DNA from 2 places in the Mesorhizobium sp. AA22 genome. Region 2 is predicted to be linked to the other one. Evidence: predicted binding sites of a transcription regulator. Region 2 holds the regulator's gene; the other holds the start of a gene.
What was found. The regulator LexA, encoded in region 2, represses DNA repair genes until DNA is damaged. The targets are predictions, from matches to a motif close to TGTTCNNNNTGTGTTCNG.
Positions count from the first base shown of each region.

Region 1: a site for LexA is predicted at 4,705-4,722, ahead of A9K68_RS14940 (UvrD-helicase domain-containing protein). Genes of this name have one in related genera too.

Region 1 covers NZ_CP048406.1:3,084,222-3,093,378, forward strand. The annotation lists gene A9K68_RS14925 (substrate-binding domain-containing protein) at 1-52, shown strand, start outside; gene A9K68_RS14930 (ATP-binding cassette domain-containing protein) at 142-939, shown strand; gene A9K68_RS14935 (ABC transporter permease) at 936-1,985, shown strand; gene A9K68_RS14940 (UvrD-helicase domain-containing protein) at 2,004-4,664, opposite strand; gene A9K68_RS14945 (hypothetical protein) at 4,859-4,999, shown strand; gene A9K68_RS14950 (dienelactone hydrolase family protein) at 5,066-5,971, shown strand; gene A9K68_RS14955 (DMT family transporter) at 5,972-6,877, opposite strand; gene A9K68_RS14960 (Lrp/AsnC family transcriptional regulator) at 6,967-7,446, shown strand; gene A9K68_RS14965 (hypothetical protein) at 7,471-7,668, opposite strand; gene A9K68_RS14970 (thioesterase family protein) at 7,792-8,298, opposite strand; gene A9K68_RS14975 (FAD-linked oxidase C-terminal domain-containing protein) at 8,397-9,157, shown strand, end outside.
Region 2 covers NZ_CP048406.1:3,742,232-3,751,388, reverse strand. The annotation lists gene A9K68_RS18095 (SurA N-terminal domain-containing protein) at 1-1,889, shown strand, start outside; gene trpD (anthranilate phosphoribosyltransferase) at 1,886-2,896, shown strand; gene trpC (indole-3-glycerol phosphate synthase TrpC) at 2,901-3,752, shown strand; gene moaC (cyclic pyranopterin monophosphate synthase MoaC) at 3,819-4,316, shown strand; gene glp (gephyrin-like molybdotransferase Glp) at 4,316-5,521, shown strand; gene lexA (transcriptional repressor LexA) at 5,626-6,363, shown strand; partial or broken gene A9K68_RS18065 (ComEC/Rec2 family competence protein) at 6,357-8,812, opposite strand; gene gltX (glutamate--tRNA ligase) at 8,915-9,157, shown strand, end outside.

The DNA.
Region 1 (9,157 bases), 660 kb from region 2:
GCCGCAGAATTACGAGATCGTCGCCGAACTCGCCAAGCAGGCGCTGCGCTGACCTCCCAAGCCGCCGCCGGCCGGGATCGACCCCGGCCGGCGGGACCGCCGGCGGAAAAGGCCGGTAAGCGACAATCAAGCGAGGATCCGATGGCCGAACGCATCATCGAACTGCGCGACATCAGCAAGTCCTACGGTCAGGTCTACGCGCTGGGCGGGGTCAATCTCAGCGTCGACCGTGGCGAGGTCGTCGGCCTGATCGGCGACAACGGCGCCGGCAAATCGACGCTGATCAAGATTCTGTCGGGCGTGGTCAAGCCGACCAGCGGCGAAATCCTGGTGCGCGGCAAGCCGGTGACTGGATGGAGCGCCGCGCGCTCGCGCGACGCCGGCATCGAGACGGTGTTCCAAGACCGGGCGCTCGCCGTGCAGCAGACGATCGTGCGCAACATCTTCATGGGCCGCGAACTCACCGGCTGGCTGGGCTGGCTGAAGGTCAACAAGGAGATCGAGGAGGCGAGCCGGCTGATGCGCGAGATCGGCTTCACCTCGAAGGTGTTCACGCCGCACTCGATCGTCGGCCAGCTCTCGGGCGGCGAACGCCAGGGCGTGGCCATCGCCCGCGCCATCTACAAGAAGGCTGAGCTGATTGTCCTCGACGAGCCGACGACGGCGCTGTCGCTGACCGAGACCGCCAAGGTCTTCCACTTCGTGCGCCAGGTGCGGGCGAGCGGGCGCTCGATCCTGTTCATCGGCCACAACATCCATCATGTCTTCGACATTGCCGATCGCTTCGTGGTGCTCGACCGCGGCAAGGCGGCGTTCACCGCCGGCCGCAGCGAGGTCAAGTCGGCCGAAGACCTGATCAACTTCATGGAAGACCTAGCCCACCCCGGCGGATTGCCCGGGTTGCACGAGGCCGGCGATGCGGGGAGGGCAGCGCGATGAGCAAGACCATGGAACCCGATCTGAAGAGTCCCCTCGGCGGCACGCATAATGAGGCCGCCGGGAAAGAGTGGAGACATCCATCCGACAATTGGCTGCGCGGTTTCATCCTCGACAACCGCGCCGCGCTCGGCACGCTTGCCGTGTTCATCGTCATGATGGCGGTGTTCATGATCGCCAATCCGACCGTTTTCACCACCTGGTATCTCTATAGTTCCGTGCTCACCACGCTGCCGGTGGCGCTGTTCGTGGTGGTGCCGCTGGTGTTCGTCGTCACCTGCGGCGAGATCGACCTGTCGTTTCCGGCGACAATGGGCTTTGCTTCCTGGGTGTTCGCGCTGGTCGTGCAGGCCGGCTACGACCCGTTCCTCGGCATTGCCGCCGCCATCGCCACGGGCACGCTGCTCGGCTTCCTGGTCGGGTCGCTGGTCGTCTATGGCGGGCTGTCGTCGCTGATCGCCACGCTTGGCATGAATTTCCTGCTGCGCGGCCTGATCCAGATCATCAATGAGGGCAGGTCGACGGCGCTGACCAGCCTCGCCGACAGCTGGGCCTACCAGATCTTCTCCAGCCAACTCTATGGCATCCCGGTGCAGATCTTCTGGGCCATCGCTTTCGTCGTGCTGTCGGCGCTGCTCTACAACCGGCATCGCTTCGGCGCGCAGGTCAAGGTGGTCGGCGACAATCCCGACAGCGCCCAGCAGATGGGCATCGACGTCAAGCGCGTCAGGGTGAAGGTGTTCGTCTTCGTTGGCATTGGCGCTGCGATCGCCGGCACGTTTTCGGTGATGATCAACTTCACCTGGTGGCCGACGGCTGGCGACGGATACCTGCTGCCGGTGCTGGCATCGGTGTTCGTCGGCGGCACGCCGACCTGGGGTGGCATCGGCACGGTTGTCGGCGGTGCGATTGGCGCGGTCACCGTGTCGTTCATCCAGACCGGCGTCGTCGCGGCAGGCCTGAGCGGCTTCTATGTCCAGTTCTTCAACGGGCTGATCATCATCCTGTCGCTGCTCGGCCACAAATGGAACCAGGCGCGGTATCGCTAAAGGCAGGGGCAGGACCCCTCACACTCCAGTGACAAACCCGTCCAGCACGCGTTTCTGGCCGGCCTTGTCGAAGTCGATGGTCAGCTTGTTGCCTTCGATGGCCGAAATATTGCCGTTGCCGAATTTCTGGTGGAAGACGCGGTCGCCGACATTGAAGGCCGACGGCTTGTCGGCGACGGATTTGGCGACCAGCTCGCCGTCGATGGTGCGGCCCTTGATCGAGGTGCGGCCGGCGCCATAGCCTGAGTCGGTTTCGCCATAGCCGATGCGCTCGACCTGGTGGCCGGAACGCGAGCCCCAGTTGCGGTCGGTCGCCTCGGTGCGGTTCTGTTGCGCGCGCTGCCAGCCCGGCGTCGCATAGGTGCTGGAGAAGGCGACGGATTTCTCAGTGCCGCCTGTATTGCCGCCCACATTGTCGAAGCGCGACGCGCCATAGGGGTTCTGCCGGCCACCACGTCCCGGGGCAAAAGAACCGCCGCCGTAGGAATTGCCGTAACCACCGTAGCTGTTGCCGCTCTCGGCGACTTCGACATGGGCTTCCGGCAATTCATCGAGGAAGCGCGACGGGATGGTCGATTGCCACAGGCCGTGGATGCGGCGGTTGGAGACGAACCACAAATGCAGGTTCTTCTTGGCGCGGGTCAGCCCGACATAGGCCAGCCGCCGCTCTTCCTCCAACCCCGAGCGGCCACCCTCGTCGAGCGCGCGCTGGTGGGGAAAAAGACCTTCCTCCCAACCAGGGAGAAAAACGGTCTCGAATTCGAGGCCCTTGGCCGAATGCAGCGTCATGATGTTGACGGCGTCGAGCTCGGCGTTCTGCTCGGCGTCCATCACCAGTGCGACATGTTCGAGGAACGAGCGCAGCGATTCGTACTCCTCCATGGAGCGGATCAGTTCTTTGAGGTTTTCCAACCGGCCGGGCGCTTCCGCCGAGCGGTCGTTCTTCCACATGTCGGTATAGCCGCTCTCCTCCAGGATGGTCTCGGCGAGCTCGGTGTGTGGCGTCGTCTCCAGCGCCTTCTGCCAGCGCTCGAAATTGGCAGCGACCTCGCGCAGCGCCGCGCGCGGCTTCGGCTTCAGCTCGTCGCTCTCGGCGAGTTTTTCCGCAGCCTCCAGCATCGGGATGCGAAGCGCCCTCGCGGTGTCGTGGATCTGGCGGATGGTGGCTTCGCCCAGCCCGCGCTTCGGCACGTTGACGATGCGCTCGAAGGCGAGGTCGTCTGCCCCTTGGGCGACGACGCGGAAGAAGGCCAGCGCATCGCGGATTTCGAGGCGCTCGTAGAAGCGCGGGCCGCCAATGACGCGGTAGTTGAGGCCGAGCGTGACGAAACGATCTTCGAACTCGCGCATCTGGAAGGACGCGCGGACAAGAATGGCCATGTCGTTGAGATTGTGCTTCTGCCGCTGGTAGGCCTCGATGGTTTCGCCGACGGCGCGGGCCTCTTCCTCGGAATCCCAGGCGGCATGGACATGCACCTTCTCGTCGTCCTCGGCGACTTTTTCTGTGAACAACGTCTTGCCGAAGCGGCTTTCATTGTAGGCGATGAGGTGGGAGGCGGTGCCGAGGATGTGCGCGGTGGAGCGGTAGTTGCGCTCCAGTCGGATGATGGTGGCGCCGGGGAAATCCTTGTCGAAGCGCAGGATGTTGTCGACCTCGGCACCGCGCCAGCCATAGATCGACTGGTCGTCGTCGCCGACGCAGCAAATATTCACGCTCACGGGCTGTTCTGCGCCTGCCGGCGCGGGCCCTCCGCGCGGGCCTCGCAACGGCTCGGATGCCCGGTCAGGCTTGCGGCCTTCGGCCGATCGCAGATCTGTCGACGTTGAAGCACGTCCGGCATCCGGCCGCTGCGCCAGCAGGCGCAGCCACATGTATTGGGCGGTGTTGGTGTCCTGGTATTCGTCAACGAGGATGTAGCGGAAGCGCTTATGGTATTCCTTCAGCACGTCCGGATTGGCGCGGAAGATGCGGATCGGGTGGCAGAGAAGATCGCCGAAGTCGCAGGCGTTCAGCGTCTTCAGCCGCTCCTGGTAGGCCTTGTAGAGCTCGCGGCCCTTGCCGTTGGCGAAGGCGCGGGCGTCGCCCTCGGGAATGTCGGCGGGACCAAGCCCCTTATTCTTCCAGCCGTCGATCATCTGGGCGAACTGCTTGGCCGGCCAGCGTTTGTCGTCCAGCCCTTCGGCCTGGATCAGCTGCTTGATCAGGCGCACGACATCGTCGGTGTCGAGAATGGTGAAGTCGGATTTGAGCCCGGCAAGCTCGGCGTGCCTGCGCAGCAGCTTCACACCAATCGAATGAAAGGTGCCGAGCCACGGCATGCCCTCGACATTGCCTTCGCCGATCAGCATGCCGATGCGCTGCTTCATCTCCCGCGCCGCCTTGTTGGTGAAGGTGACGGCGAGGATCTGCGAGGGGAAAGCCTTGCCGGTGGCGAGGATGTGAGCGATGCGGGTGGTCAAGACGCGCGTCTTGCCAGTGCCGGCGCCGGCCAGCACAAGAACCGGGCCTTCGGTGGTTTCCACCGCCAGCCGCTGCTCGGGGTTGAGCCCGTTCAGATAATCGGGTGCTTTGTTGTGGCCGCTGCGCGCAGCCATGGCACGCGCAGCAATGCCCGACGGGGCCACGGGCCGCGCGTTCGGTTCGTCAAAAAAAGGCATATCTTCCGAAAAGCCGGACATTGTCCCCGAATGTAGTGATTCGGCAGCGAAAGGCCAGAAGTGTCTCCGTTTTGTTCTCGATCGAGGCCGGAACTTACAAATCCGGTAGAACACATCTTCAAGCTGGCCCCGCACGCGGACGTGCCGCCGCCGGGCGATACAAAGGGCGCGACCAGGGCCTAAACCGCAATGACGGTGCGCCTTACGCAGTGATATTGAAGCCGTTTCTGTCGCCGCTCGGTATTCCCTGTCAGTCGCCGCCCCGGGGCTTTGTCGCGGGCGTCGATCTCAGGACCGGCAAGATCGTCCACAAGCATCGCAACGGCACCGTCGACGACAGCCTCACTCATCCGTGACTGGACCATGAGGGCTTCCATCCTATGTTGCGCGGCGGGGGTGTTCCCGAAGCCGAGGAGAGCGCCATGACAAAACCGAGCCCTGCCAGCCCAGCCGTCACGAGACCCGCCATTACCCAGGCGATGATAGACGCCTATGACGAATACACGCATCTGACGCTCGACCGGCGGCGCTTCATGGAACAGTTGACCAGGCTTGCCGGATCAGGTGCGGCGGCGGCCGCAATTGCGCCCCTGCTGGCGGCGAATTCGGCCCGGGCAGCGATCGTTGCCGAGGACGATTCACGCGTGACGGGCGAGGACATCAGCTATCCCGGCAGCGGCGGCGAGATGAAGGGCTATCTGGTCAAGCCGGCCGGCCAGTCCGGCAAGCTCGGCACCGTCATGGTCGTGCATGAGAACAGGGGGCTCAACCCGCATATACGCGATGTGGCGCGGCGCGTGGCGCTGGAAGGCTTCGTGGCACTTGCGCCGGACTTCATGACGCCGCTCGGCGGCACGCCGGCCGATGAAAACAGGACGCGTGACCTGTTTTCCAAGCTCGATCCGGCACAGGTCGGCGCCAATGCGGTCGCAACAGTCGCTTTCCTCAAAGAACACGCGGATGGCAACGGCAAGGTCGGCGCGGTCGGCTTCTGCTGGGGCGGCGGCACGGTGAACACGCTGGCTGCCAACACGCCGGATCTGGCTGCCGCTGTCGCCTATTACGGCATGCAGCCGAAGGCCGAGGATGTGCCGAAGATCAAGGCGGCGCTGCTGCTGCATTATGCCGGGCTCGACACCCGCATCAATGCCGGTATCGACGCCTTCAAGAAGGAACTCGATGCCGCCAAGGTCGAGTACACGGTCTATGTCTATGAAGGCGCCAATCATGCCTTCAACAATGATACGTCCGCGGCCCGCTACGACAAGAACGCGGCGGACCTCGCCTGGGGCCGGACGATCGCCTTTCTCAAGGAGAAGCTTGCCTGATCAGGCATTTGCCGGTTTGTGAAAAGCGACTCCGGCCATGACCAGCGCAATGCCGATGCAATCGATAGGGCCGGGTATCTGGCGGAGCACAATGACGCCGATCAGGGTGGCGGTGACCGGCAGCAACGAGAGCATCAGCGCGAAGCTCGAGCGCGGCAGCCGCGACATGGCAAGCTGGTCGCAGATGTAGGGGATGACCGACGAGCAGATGCCGACGCCGATGGCGGCGATGAGCAGTGGCGGCGCCGAGAAAGCCGGCAGCGCATCGGTGAAGCCGACCGGCAGCACGATGAGGAAGGCGACCGCCATGGCGGCACCCAGGCCGGCGATGCCGTCGCCAGCGCCGGCGCGGGCGACGCGATGGCCAAGCACGATGTAGCCAACGAACAGCGCGCCGTTAAGGAAGGCCCAGAGCAGGCCGATCGGGTCGCTTGACCATTTGACGTCGATCAGCAGCAAGGTGCCGATGACGGCGATGACAAGAGCTGCGAGGTTGCGCGGGCTTCTGACGCCGACCAGCGCGACGCCGATGGTGCCGACGAATTCGATCGCCGCGACCAACGAGATCGGCAATCGGTTGAGTGCCAGGTAGAAGGAGCAATTCATCACGCCGAGACAGGCGCCAAAGGCGAGAAGCAGCAGTCGTGTGGGCCGGTCGGCGCCGGCGAAGACCGTCCAGGGCCGGGTCAGTGGCGCGAAGACGAGGGCGGCCGTGACGATGCGCAGCCAGGCCATGCCGAGCACGCCGACATGCGGGAAAAGCAGCACGGCGAAAGCCGGCCCGAGATAGTGGAACACGGCACTGACGCCGAACCAGACATGCGGCGGCAGGGAGGTCGCCAGCTTGCCAAAGACAGGCCCGGCGAGGGCAGGGATTGCAGCCGGAGCTTGCGCTGGATCATCCATGAGATCATTATCGCAGGCAGTTTTTTGGATTTATATGGCTGATAGTCGCCCAAAGAGATAAGCTCTTTTCCAAAACCAAGGAGTTTTGTCTGAAACGCCTTCGAAACGAAAATACCGACCTGGATGCGGCTGACCTGAAGATCCTGCGCCTGCTGGAAAAGGATGCGCGCACCAGCACCGCCGAACTGGCGCGTTCCGTCGGCCTGTCGGCGCCGAGCGTAGCCGAACGCATCAAGCGGCTGCAGGAGAGCGGCGTGATCGAGGCCTATACGGTGCGGATCAACCCGGCCGCGCTCGGCATGAAACTGTCGGCATGGCTGCGGATCAGGCCGGTGCCCGGGCAACTGGCTGTGGTGGCCGAGATCATCCGCGACTTGCCGGAAATCGCGCAATGCGACCGGGTGACCGGCGAGGACTGTTTCGTCGCGCTGGCGCATGTCGGCTCCGTGGCCGAGCTCGAACGGGTGATCGACCGCATCATTCCGTTTGCGATGACCAACACCGCGATCATCCAGTCGTCACCGGTGGTGGCGCGCTCGCCGCTGGGGGCAGTGAAGCGGCAGCCCTGACGGTTAAGGAATTAAGCGCTGCCGTCAGGCATGCCCGCGCTTCATCCGCGCTTGCTTCAGTATGGCGCGCCAGCGGACCATGGCGAATGGGATCGGCTCGTTGTTGTTGGCGATGTGAAAGATCTCATTGTTGAGGTTCTTCAGCGAGCGCCAGAAATCATAGTCGCTGATGCGTGGATCGGCTGCCAGCCTGTCCGCCTCGACCTTGATGTCGGTTTTCATGCACGTTTCCCGAACCGCTTCAGCTCCGCCCCCTTATCAACCCGATGCGGATGGGTTTTCCAACGCCGCGCTGAGTCGTTCAACGCCTCAATTCGACTTGTTCACGTTAAAACCTTGGTAAGGTTAACGGCGGTCGGACTGCGGTTCAAGCATCTTGCGACGAATACCGATCGAACGGCCGGCGCGCTCAGGCATCGGCAGCGCCGCATGGGCGGCGCGCATGGTTTCCACCTTGGCCAGAACATCGGCCGGGAAGGGCGCCACCTTCGGACCGGACATGTCGACATGCAGCGACAGTGATTCGGAAGTGGCAGCGAGCCAACCGTCGACATGACGAATTTCCTGGTAGGCTCTGAGCCGCTTGTCGTCATGGTCGAGCAGTTGGAAGGAGACATTGACCTTGTGGTCGAGATGCAGCTCCCTGATATAGCAGACATGGACTTCCGCCGTGTAGATGGTCAGCCGCCGCTGCTTCACATAATCCAGCCCCATCCCCATCATCTCGAACGCTTCGTCGGAACAGCGGTCGAACAGCACGTTGTAATAGGCCATGTTGAGATGGCCGTTGTAGTCGATCCAGTCCTTCTCGATGGCCATGGGAGGAGAGACGAAGGGGGCGGGGGTGGACATCGAAAACTTCCTTCTGGCTGGACAGAGCGTGGTCGGTGAGACTACCCATCCATAAGTCCATAACAAGGGTGGACACTGGTCCATTCGCGGAGGAATAGATGGCTCTGAGCGACCTCAGTCCGGTCGAGCGCAACGAAGAAGGGATCGCCGCTGTGCTCGGCATCCTCAAGCAGCGGCTCGGCGAGCGATTCCAGACCGGCGAGGCGATCCGCGCCCAGCACGCGCATACCACCACTTACATTCCGACCCAGGCGCCGGATGGCGTGGCGTTTCCGGAGACGACGGCGGAGGTGCAGGAGATCGTGTCGGCCTGCGCCGCGCACCGCGTGCCGGTGATCGCTTTCGGCGTCGGCTCATCGCTGGAAGGCCATACCAACGCGCCGGGCGGCGGCATCTCTGTCGATATGTCGCGGATGAATCGCATCCTCGCGGTTAACCCGCAGGATCTCGACTGCACGGTCGAGCCCGGCGTGACGCGCGAGGATCTCAACCGGCACTTGCGCGACACCGGCCTGTTCTTTCCGATCGATCCGGGCGCCAATGCATCGCTCGGCGGCATGGCGGCGACGCGGGCGTCGGGCACCAATGCCGTGCGCTACGGCACGATGCGCGAGAATGTGTTGTCGCTGACGGCGGTGATGGCCGACGGCGAGACGGTGACGACCGGCAAGCGTGCAAAAAAGAGCTCGGCTGGCTATGATCTGACGCGGCTCCTGATCGGCTCCGAAGGCACGCTCGGCATCATCACCCAGCTGACCCTGAAGCTGCAGGGCATTCCGCAGGCGATTTCCGGCGGCGTCTGCCCGTTTCCCAGCGTCGAGGCGGCCTGCAATGCGGTGATTGCAACAATTCAGATGGG
Region 2 (9,157 bases):
TTAGTATCTTGAGAAACGCGGCCGGGACCTGGGTCGCGAAGGCGCTGCTGATATTGTTGGTGTTGAGCTTTGCCGTCTGGGGCATTTCCGGCCAGATGGTCGGTGGTTTTGCGGGCCACGATGCCGTTATCACGGCCGGAGGCACCAAAGTGTCAATCAACGAGTATCGCCTCGCCTATGATCGCCAGATCAGCGTGATGTCGCAGCAATTCGGCCAGCGCATCAGCCGCGAGCAGGCGACGGCGCTCGGCCTCGATAACCAGGTGCTGGCGCAACTCGTGTCGGGTGCAGTCCTCGATGAGCAGGCGCGCAAGCTCGGGCTTGGGTTGTCCAAGGACCGGCTGGCCCAACTCACGCATGAAGACCCAGCTTTCAAGGGTCCTGGCGGCACCTTCGACCGGAGGACGTTCGAATACATACTGCAACAGGTCGGCATGCGGCCGGAAGACTATCTGAGGAATCGCGCCCAGGTGGCTGTGCGCCAGCAGATTGTCGACGCGGTTTCGGACGGCCTCAAGGCTCCGGATACTTTCTTGAAGGCAGTCGCGCTCTATCGTGGCGAAGACCGCACCATCGAGTATGTGACCTTGCCGAAATCGCTGGTCGAGCCGATTGAAGCGCCATCCGACACTGCGCTTTCGGCCTATTTCGAGGAAAGCAAGAAGACCTATGCGGCGCCCGAATACCGAAAATTCTCCTATGTCAGGCTCGAGCCGCAAGACATCATGGATCCGAGTGCCGTGACCGACCAACAGGTCAGCGACGACTACAACAAGAACAAGGGGCGCTACACCACGCCCGAAACGCGCACCATCGAACAGCTCGTGTTCAAAACGCCTGATGCCGCGAAGGCCGCGCTCGATTCACTCAAGACCGGCGCTACCTTCGACAAGATCGTCGTCGCCGAGGGCAAGACGCAAGCCGACACGCTGCTCGGCACGCTGTCCAAGGACAAGATCGCCGACAAGGCAGTGGCGGATGCGGCGTTTGCGCTTAATGTCAACGAAGTAAGTCCGGTCGTTCAGGGCGCCTTCGGTCCGGTGCTGCTGCGCGTCACCGACATCAAGCCCGAAGTGGTGAAGCCGCTGGCCGAAGTGTCCGCAGATATCCGCAGGGATCTGGCGCTGGGCGAGGCAAGCCGCATTCTGTTGGATGTGCACGACAATTACGAAGATATCCGCGCTTCGGGCAGCACGCTCAAGCAAGCGGCCGAAAAACTGAAGCTGAAGGTCGTCACCATCGACGCGATCGATCGCACCGGCCTGAGGCCGGACGGCACCATCGTCAAGGACCTGCCGGAATCGCCGGAACTCATCAAGGCGGTGTTCGACGCCGAACCGGGCACCGAGAATCCCGACCTCACCACCGCCGACAACGGCTTCGTGTTCTACGAGGTGGAGTCGATCACGCCGGCCCGCGACCGCACGCTGGATGAAGTCCGACAGAAGGCGGTAGCCGACTGGACGGCGGCGGAAACGACCAAGCGGCTCACTGCAAAAGCGGACGAGCTCGAAAAGCGTCTCAAGGCCGGCGCCACGCTCGACGTGATCGCGAGCGAGCTCAAGCTTGAGAAGCAGACCAAGCGCGGCGTCAAGCGCGAGGCGGACGACGTCGATTTCGGCAAGGAAGGGGCGGCTGCGATGTTCGGCGAAGGCGAAGGCGGGACCGGATTGATCCCTTCGCCCACCGGCGACGGACAGATCCTGTTCAAGATCGCCGAAGTCTTCGAACCTGCCGGAGCCGACGCCAGCTCGGTGCCGGACGACGCGCAGAAATCGTTCACCGCCGGCATGTCCGACGACCTGCTCGACCAGCTGGTGGCGCAGCTGCAGACGCAGTACGACGTTCGCATCGATCAAACCGCCGTTGCCCAAGCCCTGACCAGATGAGCGCGCTCAAGACCCATATCGCCAAGGTCGCGACCGGCAACTCCCTTTCCTTCGAGGAGGCGCGCGAGGCCTTCGACATCATCATGTCGGGCGACGCTACGCCCGGCCAGATCGGCGGCTTCCTGATGGCGCTGCGCGTGCGCGGCGAGACGGTGAGCGAGATTTCCGGCGCCGTCGCCACCATGCGCGCCAAGATGCTGCGCGTCGACGCGCCCGCTGACGCGATCGACATCGTCGGCACCGGCGGCGACAATTCGCACAGCGTCAACATATCGACCGCATCCGCCTTCGTCATCGCCGCCTGCGGCGTGCCGGTGGCCAAGCACGGCAATCGCGGACTATCCTCGCAGACCGGCGCCGCCGACGTGCTGACCGCGCTCGGCGTCAAGATCGATATCCCGCCGGAAACGATCGGCCGCTGTATCCACGACACAGGCGTCGGCTTCATGTTCGCGCCGGCGCATCATCCGGCGATGAAGCATGTCGGCCCGATCCGCGTCGAGCTCGGCACCCGCACCATCTTCAACCTGCTTGGCCCGCTCTCCAATCCGGCCAGTGTGAGCCGGCAGATGGTCGGCGTCTTCTTGCCTGAATGGATCATGCCGGTGGCCGAGACGCTGAAGGCGCTGGGCGCCGACCACGCCTGGGTCGCCCATGGCGACGGCTATGACGAGATCACCACCACCGGTGAGACCCAAGTGGCCGAACTGGTCGGCGGCGAAATCCGCAGCTTTTCACTGACCCCGGAAGCGGTCGGGCTGAAGCGGCACACCAAGGACGAGTTGCGCGGCGGCGACGCCGCCTACAACGCCCAGGCGCTGCGCGATATGCTGGGCGGCGCTGCCGGCGCCTTTCGTGATACAGTGCTGATGAACGCCGGCGCCGGACTGGTGGTGGCGGGCAAGGCGACGACGCTTGCCGACGGCATGGCGACGGCAGCGCAATCCATCGACAGCGGCCGGTCGCTGAAAGTGCTCGACCGGCTGGTCGAGATTTCGAATGGATAGAGCCGTGTCTGATATCCTGCGCAAGATCGAAGCCTACAAGCGCGACGAGATCGCTGCGGCGAAGGCGCGCGTGCCGCTTGCCGAGATCAAGGCGCGGGCGAAGGACACCGATGCAGCGCGCGGCTTTCTCTCGGCTCTTGAAGCCAAGCGCAAATCCGGCAGCTTCGCGCTGATCGCCGAGATCAAGAAGGCGAGCCCGTCCAAGGGCCTGATCCGCGCCGATTTCGATCCGCCGGCATTGGCCAGGGCCTATGCGAAAGGTGGTGCTGCCTGCCTTTCGGTGCTGACCGACGCGCCGTCCTTCCAGGGCGCGCCTGAATTCCTCACCGATGCGCGCAACGCCGTGACATTGCCCGCTTTGCGGAAGGATTTTCTGTTCGAGCCGTATCAGGTGTTCGAAGCCCGTGCGTGGGGCGCGGATGCCATCCTGATCATCATGGCGAGCGTCGATGACGCCGTGGCCAGCGAACTCGAAACGACAGCGTTCGAACTCGGCATGGACGCACTGGTCGAAGTGCATGACGAGGCCGAGACGGAACGCGCGCTGAAACTGTCGTCGCGGCTGATCGGCATCAACAACCGCAATCTCCGGACGTTCGAAACCAGCATCGAGACCTCGGAGCGGCTCGCGAAGATGGTGCCGGCAGACCGCCTGCTGGTCAGCGAGAGCGGTATTTTCTCGCACGAAGACTGCCGCAGGCTGGAACTGAGCGACATCGATACGTTCCTCGTCGGCGAGAGCTTGATGCGGCAACAGAATGTGGCCACTGCGACGCGCCTGCTTTTGACGGGCAAGGTTCCCGCCATTGCATCGGCCCGAAAATCGGAATCGATTTTCGGAGAGCACGATGCATAGATTCAAAGTGCTAGAGCGTACTTTGCGCGTCCAAACGGACGCACGTCGCTCTAAGACTGACTGACGATGACGGCCGCCCTCACCCATCTTGGCCCGAAAGGCGAAGCCAATATGGTCGATGTCGGCGACAAGGCGGAGACGACGCGCACGGCAATCGCCGAAGGTCTTGTCGCGATGCGGCCCGAAACGCTGAAGATGATTCTCGACGGCGATGCCAAGAAGGGCGACGTGCTGGGCACGGGGCGCATCGCCGGCATCATGGCGGCCAAGAGGACGCATGAGCTGATCCCGCTCTGCCATCCGCTGCTGTTGACCAAGATATCCGTTGACATCGAACCGGACGCGACGCTGCCAGGCCTGAAGGTCACGGCGCTGGCCCGCGTCGCAGGTAAGACCGGCGTCGAGATGGAAGCGCTGACCGCCGTCTCGGTCGCCTGCCTGACCATCTATGACATGGCCAAGGCGGTTGACCGCGCCATGGTGATCTCGGGCATCAGGCTGGTGGAAAAGACCGGCGGCAAATCCGGCGACTACAAGGCGGACGCCAAGGGGGCAGGCCAATAATGGCACTGCTTCCGGTCGCCGAGGCGCTCGAGCGCCTGCTTGAGGATGCTGCGCCCTTGCAGGCTGAATGCGTCGCCCTGATGGACGCCGCCGACCGCGTGCTGGCGGAGCCGCTTCTGGCGCTCCGCACCCAGCCGCCGTTCAACGCGTCCGCCATGGACGGCTATGCCGTGCGGGCCGAGGACGTCGCGTCCGTGCCTGCAAGACTTTCGGTGATCGGCATGGCGCCGGCCGGACGCGGCTTTGCCGGAACAGTCGGCCGGGCGCAGGCCGTGCGCATCTTCACCGGCGCGCCGCTTCCTGCAGGCGCCGACACCATCGTTATCCAGGAGAATGCCAGGGATCTCGGCGGCGGCAGCGTCGAAGTGACCGCGTCGACGGTTGAAGGCCGCAACATCCGCCGCCTCGGGCTCGATTTCTCGAAGGGCGACGTCCTGCTGGAGAAAGGCCGCCCGCTTGATCCGGCGGCATTGTCGCTGGCGGCTTCGGCCAACCACCCGCAGGTCAGCGTGGTGAAACGGCCGCTGATCGCCATCATCGCCACCGGCGACGAATTGCTGCCGCCGGGCAGCGACCTTGGCCCCGACCAGATCATCTCGTCCAATGCCTATGGCGTCGCCGCCGCGGCCCGCTCGGTCGGCGCCAGCGCGCTCGATCTCGGCATCGCCCCCGACCGCAAGGAGGCGATCGCCACGCTGGTGAAACAAGCGGTCGACGCAGGCGCCGATGTCATTGTCACGCTGGGCGGCGCCTCGGTCGGCGACCATGACCTGGTCCATGACGTGCTGACCGGTGAAGGCATGACGCTCGATTTCTGGAAAATCGCCATGCGGCCCGGCAAGCCGTTGATGTTCGGGCGGCTGGGCGACACCCGCTGCATCGGCCTGCCTGGCAATCCGGTGGCGAGCCTGGTCTGCACGCAGCTCTTTCTGAAGCCGCTGCTTGCGCGGCTCGGCGGCCGCGCCTTCCGGCAGGACATGCGTCAGGCGCGGCTCGGCGCCACCATGCCGGCCAACGATCTCAGGCAGGACTATGTACGCGCGGTGGTGAAGGAAGAAGCCGGCACGCCACTGGCGACCCCGTTCGGCGTCCAGGATTCCTCGATGCTCAAAATGCTGGCCGACGCCAACGGGCTGATTGTGCGCGAGCCATTCGCTCCCCCAGCCGCGACGGGCGCCGCATGCAGCGTGCTGATGCTACGCTGAACAAAACGTCAACACATTCATTGAACTTTAAACGGTTGCGGAACACAACTGGAACAGATAGTGTTTGTTCTGGTTTTGTTTTTCTGATTCTGTTGGGGGTCGCGATGCTGACACGCAAACAACATGAACTGCTGATGTTCATCCACGAGCGGCTGAAGGAAAGCGGCATTCCGCCCTCGTTCGACGAGATGAAGGAAGCGCTCGACCTCGCCTCGAAGTCGGGAATCCATCGGCTGATCACGGCGCTGGAGGAGCGCGGTTTCATTCGCCGCCTGCCCAACCGGGCCCGCGCGCTGGAGGTGCTGCGCCTGCCCGATTCGATCGCGCCCGGCCTCAATGCGGCGCGCAAATTCTCGCCAAGCGTCATTCAGGGCAGCCTTGGGCAGGGCAGCCTCGGACGACAGATCAAACCGGCGCCTTCGCGCCTGCCCGCGGCCGGCAATGACGACGACGTCGTTGCCACCATCTCCATACCGGTGATGGGCCGCATCGCTGCCGGTGTGCCGATCGACGCCATCCAGCACCAGACGCATTCGATCTCGGTACCACCGGACATGATCACCGGCGGCACGCACTACGCACTGGAGGTCAAGGGTGATTCGATGATCGAGGCCGGCATTTTCGACGGCGACACGGTCATCATCCGCAACGCCGACACCGCCCAGCCTGGCGAGATCATCGTTGCCTTGGTCGACGAGGAGGAAGCGACGCTGAAGCGGTTCCGCCGCAAGGGCGCCTCGATTGCACTGGAAGCCGCCAATCCGGCCTATGAGACGCGCATCTTCGGGCCGGACCGGGTCAAGGTGCAAGGCAAGCTCGTCGGACTGATCCGGCGTTACTGAGCGGCAGGCTTCTTGGGTTTCTCGGCCCTGCGGTATGGCGGCAAGCCCCTCGCCTCGCGCGAAAATCTCCGCTGCTCGTGCCAGGGCCTATATGGCTGTCTGACGGCAAAACGGATTTCTGCGCGCGTCGTCGCTGATAGCGGATCGAAGAAGACGGCGGCACTGCCCATGCGAGCGAGCTGCCGTTTGGTGACGACGAGAACCAGCGGATTGCGGCAGGGATTATAATAGGCTGTGGCATCGTCGATGACGATCAAATCCGCAAGGCACAGGCTGGCCGTGCGGTTTTGCGGTCGTCGGCGAGTGCGATGATCGCGCCGGACGGGTGCCGGGCGAGGCACAGGCCGGCAGTGCAGTAGAAGGGCGCTCCAGGCGGCAGGTCGGCCGGGTCGGCGATGTCGAACCGCACGTCTCCTTTTTCGAATGTCTCCGGCTCGACAATGGTCGCTGAAACCAGCGCATGTTTCCAGTTGTCGGTGGTGAATTCGTTCGAACGCACCCGGTTGACGGCAAGTTCGCCGCCGCCGATCGGCAGCGCCACCAGATGCGCATCTTCCGAAATCAGCACATCGGGGGCGCGCGTGTCGGAAATCGTCAGCAGGCCGGCGAGCGCAAAGGGAAGTGCCGCAAGCCGCAACCATGTCGTCGCCATCGTAGCGATGACCAGGGCGACCGTCACCAGCAGAACCGACTGCAACGAGATCAGCCCGACTGCATCGACCGGCGACCGCTCGGAAATCCATCCCGATATTGCGATCATGGCCGTCAGTCCCTTGCCCATCATGTAGAGGAAAGGTCCGTCGAAGCCGAAAGGCATTGCCAGAGCGCTGAGGACGGCCAGGAACATGACGACCGTGACGATTGGCATGACCGCCAGATTGGCGAACAGGCTAAGCGGCGATACGCGCTGGAAGTGCCAGATGGCGAAGAGCGCAGTGGCGCTGCCGGCAATGATGGAGGTCATTGCGATGGTACCTGTCCCAGCTGCGAGTTTTCGCGTGACGAAAGCGACCGGCGACCGTCGCTGTGGCGGCGCCGTGGCCCTGTCGGCACGATAGTCGGACCAGCCGGCATAGGCGCCCACGAGAGCAGCAGTCGCGGCGAAGGACATCTGGAAGCTTGGGCCGACCACCTCGTGCGGCGCCACGACGATGACGGCGATGGCAGAAATCGTCAGATTGCGCATGGTAAGTGCCGCTCGGTCGAACAGCACGGCGACAAGCATTACCGCCAGCATGATGAAGCTGCGTTCAGCCGCGACCACGATACCGGAAAAAATGAGATAGGCAGCGATGGAAAGGAGTGCGGCAGCAGCCGCATATTTCTTGACCGGCCGGCGTGACGAAAAATCGGGAAACAGCGCAAAGGCGCCGCGCAGCAATCCCATAATCGTGCCGGCGACAAGCGCCATGTGCAGGCCGGAAATCGAGATGATGTGGTAGATGCCGGTGCGCCGCATCGATTCGTTTATCTCTTCGGGAATGCCGGCACGCACGCCGATGATCAGTGCGGCGGCAATCTCCCCCTCGGCGCCACCAATGCTGTCCCTGATATGGTCGGCAATGTTTTCGCGCGCCTTTTCGATCGAGGAAGAAAGGCGCGCGGCGAACGGCACATCCTCGGAAACGACGATCTTCGGATCGCCGAGGAAAAAGCCACTGGCACCGATACCGGCGAAATAGCTGTCAAAGGAGAAGTCATAACTGTCCGGCCTAACTGGGCCAGTCGGAGGCAAAAGCCGCACATAACCGGTTGCCACCGAGCCTGCAGTCATCTCAGCGGGAATTTTGCGTGCCGAAACCCTGACACGTCCCGGTGCATAACGCAGTGTCGGCCGGGCGGTCGACATCACGTCGATGGTCAGCCTGATCCGGCCGTTCGCCATCTGATCGAGCCTAACGACACGGCCGGTGAGCTGGGTCTGGATTTCCGAACCGAGCATCTGCGTTCCCGCGCGCCAGGTTTCAACCTTGGCGGCGAGAACACCGAGTGCGCACAGCAACGCTGCCATGAAGCACAGATGCGTCTTGCGCCATGAGCGGGTGACAGCCGCACACAATGCCGTGAGGACCACGACGGCAATGGGCTGCGGAAAGTCCGGTTCGACAGTAAGCGAAAAATAGACGATCACCCCGCACGCCAGAAAAACCGGCACCAGCAGGAAGGCGACGCCGCGGTCGAGTTCCAGGCCGGCTGCCGAGGCCACGCTGTTGCGGATACCGGATGGTGAAAGATGGCTGAGCTGTCGGCGGAAACGAATGACGGGCCCCGGTTGTGGAGCCGGTATTGGCGCGGAGCGGTCCGGCGAAAGAGGCTGGGCAACCGGGTGCGATGCAGGCAGCAAAGCGGGTAGCGGCTCGGCATGAGGAACGTCGGCAAACAGCGATCGTTCGCTGACGCTTGCGATCGCGCCCTCGCTCTCGTCCACGCCCCGGCCTGGTCCAGCCATCGGGTCTGCCCCTTGCGCCCTTGACCTCCTATGCTACATGAACGCGCGACGCGCGAAAGTCCGTGCAACCACATCCGTTTCCTGCGCTTGCCTGAGAGTTCCATGTCCGACAAGGTCGTCACCCGTTTTGCCCCCTCGCCCACCGGCTTCCTGCATATTGGCGGGGCGCGCACGGCGCTGTTCAACTGGCTCTATGCGAAACACACTAGCGGCAAGATGCTGCTGCGCATCGAGGACACCGATCGCGAGCGTTCGACCGATGCGGCAACCGCTGCCATTCTCGATGGGCTCGCCTGGCTCGGCCTCACCTGGGATGGCGAGCCGGTATCGCAGCTCGAGCGCGCG